Regions from separate parts of the Alteromonas sp. 5NW40-0090 genome, predicted to be linked through region 2. Evidence: predicted binding sites of a transcription regulator. Region 2 holds the regulator's gene; each other region holds the start of a gene.
The links. Region 2 encodes sigma-54, which starts transcription at its own class of promoters, with help from an activator protein. Its sites were predicted from a motif close to GTTGGCACGNNNNTNGNNT; they were not measured.
Positions count from the first base shown of each region.

Region 1: a site for sigma-54 is predicted at 1,823-1,841, ahead of AC27KT_RS02020 (flagellar assembly protein T N-terminal domain-containing protein). Genes of this name have one in related genera too.
Region 3: a site for sigma-54 is predicted at 1,696-1,714, ahead of flhA (flagellar biosynthesis protein FlhA). Genes of this name have one in related genera too.

Region 1 covers NZ_BAAJLT010000001.1:455,697-458,967, reverse strand. Annotated here, with positions in the region: gene AC27KT_RS02025 (transglutaminase-like cysteine peptidase) at 1-425, opposite strand, end outside; gene AC27KT_RS02020 (flagellar assembly protein T N-terminal domain-containing protein) at 579-1,760, opposite strand; gene AC27KT_RS02015 (LPP20 family lipoprotein) at 2,046-2,531, shown strand; gene flgN (flagellar export chaperone FlgN) at 2,645-3,076, opposite strand; gene flgM (flagellar biosynthesis anti-sigma factor FlgM) at 3,148-3,271, opposite strand, start outside.
Region 2 covers NZ_BAAJLT010000008.1:239,622-242,892, forward strand. Annotated here, with positions in the region: gene ptsN (PTS IIA-like nitrogen regulatory protein PtsN) at 82-525, opposite strand; gene hpf (ribosome hibernation promoting factor) at 539-826, opposite strand; gene AC27KT_RS12005 (RNA polymerase factor sigma-54) at 857-2,338, opposite strand; gene lptB (LPS export ABC transporter ATP-binding protein) at 2,412-3,137, opposite strand; gene lptA (lipopolysaccharide transport periplasmic protein LptA) at 3,140-3,271, opposite strand, start outside.
Region 3 covers NZ_BAAJLT010000001.1:389,430-392,700, forward strand. Annotated here, with positions in the region: gene flhA (flagellar biosynthesis protein FlhA) at 1-1,640, opposite strand, end outside; gene flhB (flagellar biosynthesis protein FlhB) at 1,804-2,928, opposite strand; gene fliR (flagellar biosynthetic protein FliR) at 2,935-3,271, opposite strand, start outside.

The DNA of each region.
Region 1 (3,271 bases), on a different contig from region 2:
CTTCTACCAATCTTTGCTTTAACATAAATTAAGCGAAGTTTAGAACTATCGATACCTAAGTGTAGCAGAGCTACGTATTTTGCAATGGCATAATCCTCACAATCTCCGCGAGAATGGCCAAAAAGTTCAGAAGGTGTTGCCCAATAGTCTTTTTCTTTAAAAACGACATCGTCAGTGGCGTACTGGATATGCTCGTCAAAGAAAGCGTTTACACCGATAAGCTGCTCTTTAACGGCCTTGTTTTCAAGGTCGTGAAGTTTAATTTCTAGCGCGCTCACATGTAATGCTTTGTCCGCGCCAAAATTATTTTTAACTTCCTGTTCGAGTTTTGGGAACTCGATTACGTAGTGATCCCTCAGTTGTTGTCCAGCCAGTAGCAAGGCTAATAATGCTAAGCAATGCGACGCAAACAGAGAAAGGGTCATATTTGATTTGTGTAGGTCATACTAAAGTATAAGGTAGAGTACTTGTCTTTACCTAAATTTTAAGTATCGAATATAATACGTTGTTATAGGTATAACACGGCCTTGTTGATATTCCAACCATAGCGATAAGTAATTGATAAAGAGAAAGCTGACTTACTTCTTAACTACAAAATCGTTTTCCTGAATATTCGCTGTAATACCCGTCGTGGCGTTGACTACCACAGACGAATTGCCAAATGCACTATCAACAATAAAGGTACCGGGGTAGAGCGTATACTGAAGATATTTTCTACCGCGATTGTCGACCACCTCTTTAGCCTGATAAAGATATAGTTCATCTTTTTCAGAAATGCCATTATCTCGCCCGAGAGATACCGAAATTTTATTGTTCGCAATACTGATGACTCGCCCAGTGACTGGTTGGCAGGCTGTCGCTTCTTTAATATCTTCTATTAATTGATTGATCGCCCCGTCTATTGCTTGGCCGTAGCGCGACTGCCAAAAGGTTGACGAAAATTCATCGACGTCTTCAAACCTATCAAATGCCCACTCTTCATTAGTATCGTAAGAGGAACTGAACAAAAGACCGCCGTTTATTCCGTCATAAACTTGTACAGACATCGCAAACGCACGATGTGAAGTGTCGCTTCGCCACGGTGTAAACACGGATGCCTCTTTTTGCGTGACGCTTAAATCATCAATAACCCCGATAATAACGAATTGCGTGTTACTTTGATCTGATAACGTACGAACGTTTTGGTCGGTATAGCGGCTATCAAACTTTGCAGTATGGGGCGCAACGTAAGTAAGGCTCAGATTATCCGTCTGTTCTTGCATTGCCTTAGCTAATCGCTGTGTAAACGCCTTATCAAAGTGCGGAATATTTCCTTGGGTTAATTGCGCTCTGTTTCTTATCCTAAAATGTGTCGTTGCAAAGTGTTTTTCGTCGTGCTGTGCTGAGCATATTTCGCCTCTAGGAAAAATGTCTGCGCGCACACTAACTGTGACTACATCACCGTTGTAAGTCTCGCTCACGAGCTCTAATTGCTCAACTTCGCCCGTTGTTCGGATCGTCATTTCTTCGTTTTTCAGAAGCCCATTGGTGAGTTTGGCTACACTTTGTACTGATGCCCCTGCAAATAACATAGCTTGTTTAAGAGCTTCTTGAGTTGCTGCGCGTTTTGCCGCTTCCTTGTTACCGTTCATTACCACGGCTTGTCCTGTGGCTTCATACCAAACGGCATGGGCTTGCCCCGCTACCAGGCCAAGTAGGCAAAGTGCCGCCATGGTTCTACTTAAACATGTCATAAGCGCTGTTCTGCTCGGTTGTCGCACATTGCACCTCTGTGGTTGCTTAGTTGTTGCGCTGAAATAATGTCGTAATCTTGGTGGAAACTATGCGAAAAAAGTGCCAATTAAAGAGAGAAGTTGTCTTTGAAAGAAAACGGGCGCATTTATTGCTTGTTTCCCTATTATTAAGATGTGTGACTGCAAAGCGACTTTATGGAGTTTAACGTTATCCATAAAACTTTGATGAAATGCTATTAGCCTATAAAGGTTAATAAACTCAACATTTAAATGTCACTAATTCGTTACTGATGCATACAGAGGTTTTAAGTTATGTGGTTGAACAGACTAAAGCATTCAAAGTTACTTTTGCGGTCTTCCATATTTGGCCTAGCAATCTCATTGAGCGGTTGCGGCATTATCGATAAACACGTTGAATGGGAAACTGTTGAGCCTGAAACTTATCCTGTTTTAAAGGCTGTAGGCTATGCGCCTATTTCATCGCAAAATGGCGAGTCCGACAGTATGAAATTGATCATGGCAATGAAAGCGTCGAAATTAGATGCATACCGTGAGTTAACCGAGCAGGTATACGGTCAAAAAATTGAAGGTAGTCAGTCTGTATCTGGTCTTGTTGTTGACAGCGAAACATTACGCGCGTCGGTCGAAGGAGTGATAAGAGGTGCCGAGGTGATAAAGACTTATCCTGTGGGAGATGATACCTACGTTACCGAGCTTTCTCTAGACATGCAGCAGGTTTACGATATTTACTTGTCGACTGCAAAGCCTCGTCGAGTGAAGGATGTAAAGTATTACTAGAGGTAAACCCAAAAGAGAATCGCACCAGCAACCTTGTCATTCAGCACATAAAGATGCGTAATAAGGAAGTGAAATTACCTGCGGGTTCGACATAGATACCGCGGCGTAAACGCCTAAGCACTCACTCCAGAGCCCAAAGTTCCGCCTTTCGGTTTCCCCTTTTTGTCATAAGTAAGCGACTCTTTTGCCCGAACTTCCATCATCAAATTCCGCAAATGTGTGAGGCGTAGCTGTCCTTGCTCTACGGCTTTTTGATTGACCTGTGTTCGATACTTACAATCTTCGAGAAGCTTCTTAGCGTCAGCCATTAACGCTTCATCTTCTTCCGACATTGTAATTTCACTGCCGATAGCATTTTCGATACTGGCATCCAGCGCTTGGATAGACGTCAGAAGGGCTGTTTTTTCATCCAACAAATTCATTAAAGATTCAGCATCACGTGAGCTAATAAGCTGCAATTCTTTCTCAAGCAAAACGGCAAGTGAAGACATCTGCTCTACTTGACGTGATAATGCTTGTGTTAAATCGCTTGCTTGTTCTGTCACTGTACTTATCTCATGAAACGGGTATTAATTACTGCGATCGATTACGTAGGGCTGATTAAATTAGCGCAGTATTATTTAGCGCCAAAAATCTCGGATTCAAGTTTTGCTATTTTATTAGCCAACACTTCTGGATTTACTTTGTAATCACCGCTTTGGATCGCTTTCTTAAGGCGGTCCACTTTCTCTTGGTTCACA
Region 2 (3,271 bases):
CTTTCTCCCTAATACTCTGGTTTTATCACATACGCGTTGATTAATGAGGCGCCTACTAAACGGTTAATAGGCGCTTAATGTTTAACTTAATGCAGTTAGAATATCGTCGCTTGTCGTTGCACGACGTATCGCTTTAATCGTTTCTTTGTCGCTTAGTTTACCCGCCACGGTGGCCAGCGTTTGAAGGTGTCCTTCGGTTTGTTCCTCTGGAACAAGTAGCGCAAAAAAGATGTCTACGGGTTTCTCGTCAAGGGCGTCAAAGTCGATTGCTGGCGTGCTGGTTACAACAATGGCAATCACTTTCTCAAGGCCCGGCAGGCGTCCGTGGGGCAGGGCGATACCATTACCAATGCCTGTACTACCCATCCGTTCTCGAGCCATTAAGCTATTAAGTACCGTTGCCTGGTCAATGTTATCGTTTTGCTTGGCAGCGATATCAGCGATGATCTCAAGAATTCGCTTTTTACTATTACACTGAACCGCACACTCGGTGCGGTCCAGACTTACGATGGCTTGTATATCCATGCTCAATTAACTACTAATGTTTTTTCAGTTTTTCCTTATGCTTGATTACCTGCCGGTCGAGTTTATCAACCATGCTGTCAATCGCCGCATACATGTCGGTGTTTTCTGAGGATGCGAATACTTCAGCGCCACTTAAATGAACGGTCGCTTCGGCTTTTTGATTTAATTTTTCAACGTTCAGGATGACATGCACATTAGAAATGTGATCAAAGTGACGTTCAAGTTTGCTGAACTTCGTATCGACATAATTACGCAAAGAGTCGGTGATTTCGACATGATGACCAGTAAGGTTGATTTGCATATTTCGTCTTCCTTATATTATTAAGCCCGTTTAAATAAGGCTTTTGCGTTGGTTCGACGGCGGGATCGATAACGATTCCCGGTATTTTGCTATTGTTCGCCGAGCGACTTTTATGCCTTGCTCGGCTAACAATGAAGCAATCTTGCTATCACTTAGCGGCTTACTAGGATTTTCTGCGGCCACTAACTTCTTGATCAATGCACGAATCGCTGTGGATGAACACTCACCACCGGACTCGGTTGCAACGTGGCTTGAGAAGAAATACTTCAATTCGAAAATACCACGCGGCGTATGCATATACTTTTGCGTTGTCACACGTGAAATAGTCGATTCGTGCATATCTACCATTTCTGCGACATCATTTAGCACCATTGGTTTCATCATTTCCGGGCCGTGCTCAAAAAAGCCCATTTGCTGTTGCACAATGCAGTTGGCTACCTTCATTAAGGTATCGTTACGAGACTCAAGGCTCTTTATGAACCACTTGGCTTCTTGCATGTGTGAGCGGATGAATTGCGAGTCACTACTGTTTTTGGCACGGCGACTCATGGCAGCGTATTGCTGGTTTACGCTTAATTTAGGCAAACTGTCAGGGTTCAGCTCAACCACCCAACGGCCATTCTTCTTGGTTACAGAGACATCAGGAATAACGTACTCAGGCTCTTTAGTAACTAAAGCACTACCTGGGCGAGGATTCAAGGTTTGAAGCAAACGCATTGCCTCGCGCAGCTGGTCTTCTTTCAAGCGACTTTTTCGCATCAGGGTGCGATAGTCTTTGCTGCTGAGTAAGTCTGAATATTCTTCGATAAGTTGTTTCGCTTCTACAAGCCACGGCGTGTCTTCTGAAAACTGACGCAACTGCACCATAAGACATTCTTGTGGAGAGCGTGAGCCAGAGCCAATAGGGTCGAACATCTGAATGCGCTTAAGCACACATTCTATTTCGTCCATCTCTATCGGCTCTTCTAAATCGTCGTCATTTACCGCTTCTAAAATATCCTCAAGGGTAACCGTTAGATAACCGGATTCGTCGATAGAGTCGATGATAGCAGTAGCAATTGCGCGGTCAGTGTCTGAAAAGTGAGTGAGGCGCATTTGCCAAAGCAAGTGCTCTTGGATGTCTTCAGTGGTCTCACCTTGGAAGATTTGTTCATCATCATTAGATGGGCCAGGTGCAGGCGCAGAAGACGCGGAGTAATACTCATCCCATGTGCTGTCGATTGGCAGCTCGTCTGGAAGATCGTTTTTCTCTAGCGCATCGCCCGCTTCCAATGTATCACTTGAAGCAGAAGCCGTTGCTTCAGATGCACTATCATCATTATCGATGTTGTTCTTCTCTAGCTGTGCCTCGTCATTGCCTTCTTCCACTTCCAATAGTGGGTTTGAATCGAGTGCTTCTTGTATCTCTTGCTGGAGATCAAGCGTAGAAAGCTGCAGCAGTTTAATGGCCTGCTGAAGCTGAGGTGTCATTGTAAGTTGTTGGCTAAATTTTAGCTGTAAAGATGGTTTCATCTACGTCTTATTTAAATGCTCTAAATTGAATATACCAGAGCTAAACTGAAAAATGACAATTCGGTTACACAAACTATAGCCTGAATTGTTCGCCTAGGTATACATCCCTTACTTTTTGATTACTTAAAACCTGTTCCGCCGTTCCTTGCGCAATAAGCTCGCCATGACTCACAATGTACGCTTTCTCGCAAACATCCAATGTTTCGCGTACGTTATGGTCCGTGATAAGGATACCAATGCCCCTATCCCGAAGATGTTGTATTATCTTCTTTATATCATTAACTGATATTGGATCAACACCAGCAAATGGTTCATCTAACAAAATAAATTGTGGTTTTGCGGCCAAAGCGCGTGCTATTTCAACACGACGGCGCTCGCCACCTGACAAACTCATCCCCGTACTATTACGTATATGGTTGATATTAAATTCATCAAGTAGGGCGTCGGCTTCTTCTTCTTGCTGCTGTGAATTTAAATCTTTACGGGTTTGTAAAATAGCCATGATATTTTCATGTACCGTAAGCTTTCTAAAAATTGATGCTTCCTGTGGAAGGTAGCCTATGCCGCGGCGTGCGCGCTCGTGCATTGGTTGATGAGTGAGTTCGTTGTCGTCAATCTCAATCTTACCTTTATCTAGGTTTACCAAGCCGACAATCATATAAAATGTAGTGGTCTTACCAGCGCCATTAGGCCCAAGAAGGCCGACTATTTGACCCGTTGAGACAGAAAGACTCACATCGCGAACAACCTGTCGTGACTTGTAGGCTTTAGCAAGGTTTTTAGCACTCAAAGTAGCCATTGCTATTCATTGTCCTTGTTATCTTTCTTTGACGATGTTTTGCGAATAGTTTCCGGCGTAAATACCGTAGTTACCCGGCCTTCGCCATTTTTACCCGCTCCACCGGTTGCAAGTAATTGCTCGGTAATCATATC
Region 3 (3,271 bases), on a different contig from region 2:
GTTTGCAGCACTTTCACTACTGTACTAAGCGGCAGAATATCAGGCACCAAGCCTTCAACCAATTTAGGGTGCTGTTTGGCCAGCATATCCAGAAGCTGTTGGGCCTCTTCATGCCCAAGTAACTGATAAGCGTTATTGGAAAGCAACTGACTTAAATGCGTGGCGACAACTGTAGCTGCATCTACAACGGTATACCCAAGGGTTTGCGCGTGCTCACGCTTATTAGGTTTTATCCATACTGCATCTAAGCCAAACGCAGGGTCTTTAGTCGCACGCCCCTCTAATTTACCGAACACTTGCCCTGGGTTAATCGCAAGCTCTTCATCGTGACTAATAACTGAATCGCCAATGGTTACGCCAAGCATAGCAATCGTATAAGTATTAGGTTCAAGGTCTAAATTATCGCGGATATGAACCGGTGGAATAAGGAAGCCAAGCTCTTGGGAAAGCTTTTTACGTACCCCTTTAATCCGTGTTAACAACTCGCCACCTTGAGACTTGTCTACAAGAGGAATTAAACGATAACCCACTTCTAGACCGATTGTATCGACCTGCTGGACATCGTCCCAACCTAACTCTTTAACTTCAGGGGCCACGGTTTCATCTTTTGATATATTCTCTGGTACTTGAGGCTCTGCGGCTTTTTTCTTCGCCTGAAGCGACTGCCAGTAAGCAAAGCCCGCTATCAGGAAGGAAAAACCCAAAAATGCGATATGAGGCATACCCGGGATAATACCCATGACAAATAGAACGCCCGAGGCGATGTATAGAGCTTGGTTATTACCTAACTGACCGCGGATTTCCTTCCCCATTTCTTGAGTTTCATTTTCGCGGGTCACGATAATTGCTGTGGCTACCGAAAGTAGCAATGAAGGTATCTGCGCCACCAAACCATCACCAATAGTCAAAATTGTATAGATTTCTATGGCGTTCCCGAATGATAGCCCATGCTGAATCATGCCAATGAATAGACCGCCGACAATATTAATGAGCATGATGAACAGGCCCGCCACTGCGTCACCTTTCACAAATTTTGACGCACCGTCCATCGACCCGTAAAAGTCAGCTTCAGCGGTAATCTCTTCGCGGCGCTGTCGCGCTTGATCCTGGTCTATATAACCAGCATTCAGGTCGGCATCAATTGCCATCTGCTTACCAGGCATAGCGTCCAAGGTAAAGCGAGCACTTACCTCTGAAATACGCCCTGCGCCTGCGGTCACAACTTTAAAGTTGATAATAAGAAGGATAGCAAACACAACAATACCTACAGCATAGTTACCGCCGATAACAACCGCACCGAAGGCTTCAATCACTTTTCCAGCAGCATCACCGCCCTCGTGACCGTAAAGTAAAACCACCCGGGTAGAAGCCACGTTTAATGCAAGTCGTAAAACCGTAGCAATCAGTAACACTAAGGGAAATATGCCAAAATCGACGGGCTTTTGCGTTAAAACTGCCACCAAAATGATGACGAGAGACAAGGCAATATTGAAACTAAACAGCACGTCCAATAAAAATGGCGGCATAGGTAATATAACCATGCCCATAATTGCTAAAAGGACGATGGGTGCGCCTAAACCACTGGTAAAATTTTGCAGCTGATTTTTATCGAATCGCTGAAGATAACCGGATAACTGCATGGCTTGGTGTCTCTCTATCAGAAAATTGACGCTTTGTGTGAATCTTCAAAAGAGTCTTCAACTAACGTGCCAGCTTTATAGAAAGAGGAATTTAGATTCGACTAATCCTGATGAAATTCGCGTCACATCTAAATGGGTGCAAAATTTCAATCCATTGAGTGAATTAGCGTCGATATTCCGGTGGTATTGGCAGATCTCGTTTGAGCGGCTTAGGTCGCTTGCCCTTTCCAGCCCTATGCGCTTTAAGCTGATAAACATGTGCTAGCACCTGCGCTACCGCCATAAACAAGGCGTTAGGGATTTCGTCGTCCACTTCTGTAGAGTAGAAAATGGCTCGCGCTAACATGGGGGAAGGGATCAGCGGCACGTCGTTAGCGGTAGCAATTTTTCTGATATGCATCGCTAACTCATCAGCACCTTTAGCGACCACAACCGGCGCCCTTACGCCCTTCTCATCGTACTTAATGGCAACAGAAAAGTGAGTGGGGTTGGTCACAACCACGTCGGCTTGTGGGACTTCTTGCATCATGCGCTTGGTTGCAGCCTGATATTGCAGACGGCGAATTCGGCCTTTAACCATAGGGTCGCCTTCCGCATTTTTCCGCTCGTCTTTCACCTCTTGCTTGGTCATCTTCATTTCTTTGTTGTGCTTGTACATTTGATAAGGCACATCAATGAGCGCAATAGGGATCATGCCGCACACTAAAATAAGAAACGCCCACTTAAGCATATCGAGTGCGTGAAAGATGTTTCCCGGATATAGTTCCATATCTAAATGCAATGCTTCATCTTCAAAGAACAGTAACGCCCCGATGGCCATGCCGATTATGACCACCACTTTCGCTATGGACTTCAATAACTCTACCAAGCCATTTGTGCCAAACATTCGCTTGAAGCCTTGAATAGGACTCATCTTAGAGCCTTTAGGCTTTGCCCCTTCCCAAGTAAAGTTGAAACCACCAAGCGCGATAGAGCCATAAATGCCCGCTATCATGGCAACCACCATATAAAGCAGCACCGCTGGACCTACCGCAGAAAATGCTTCACCCCATGCGCCAAACATGTGGGTGATATCATAGGTTTCGTCACGAGAGAGAATGAACATTCTCTGAGTAAGTTTAAAAACAGATTCAGCAATCCACCCTCCCACAAACAAGAACATAAAAGCACTGACGATAAGTACTAGGGTCGTAGAGAGTTCACGGGAACGGGCTAGCTGCCCTTTTTTTCGGGCATCTTCGAGTTTTTTCCCCGTGGGGTCTTCTGTTTTTTCGCTTGAATCTGCCATGTTTTCCTACGAACAAATATTCAATAGTTCACACATAAACTGTTCGGCTCTAAACCATTGAGTTTCAAAGTGTGCAGTAAAATTGTCAAGTGTTATCCAGATAATCAGCAATCCCATTACCTGAGCAATCGAAAAACCAATACTAAAAATGTTTAGCTGTGGCGCAGCTTTGGTCATTACACCAAACGCTAAATTCACGATCAGCAGCGAGACGATTGGCGCAAGGGAGAGGGTCACTGCCGATATAAACATCCAACCGCCCCAATGGGCAATATCGCGGAACTGTTCTCCTGTCCACCATGCTTCGCCTATAGGAAACGCCTCGAAGCTCATGACTATCATT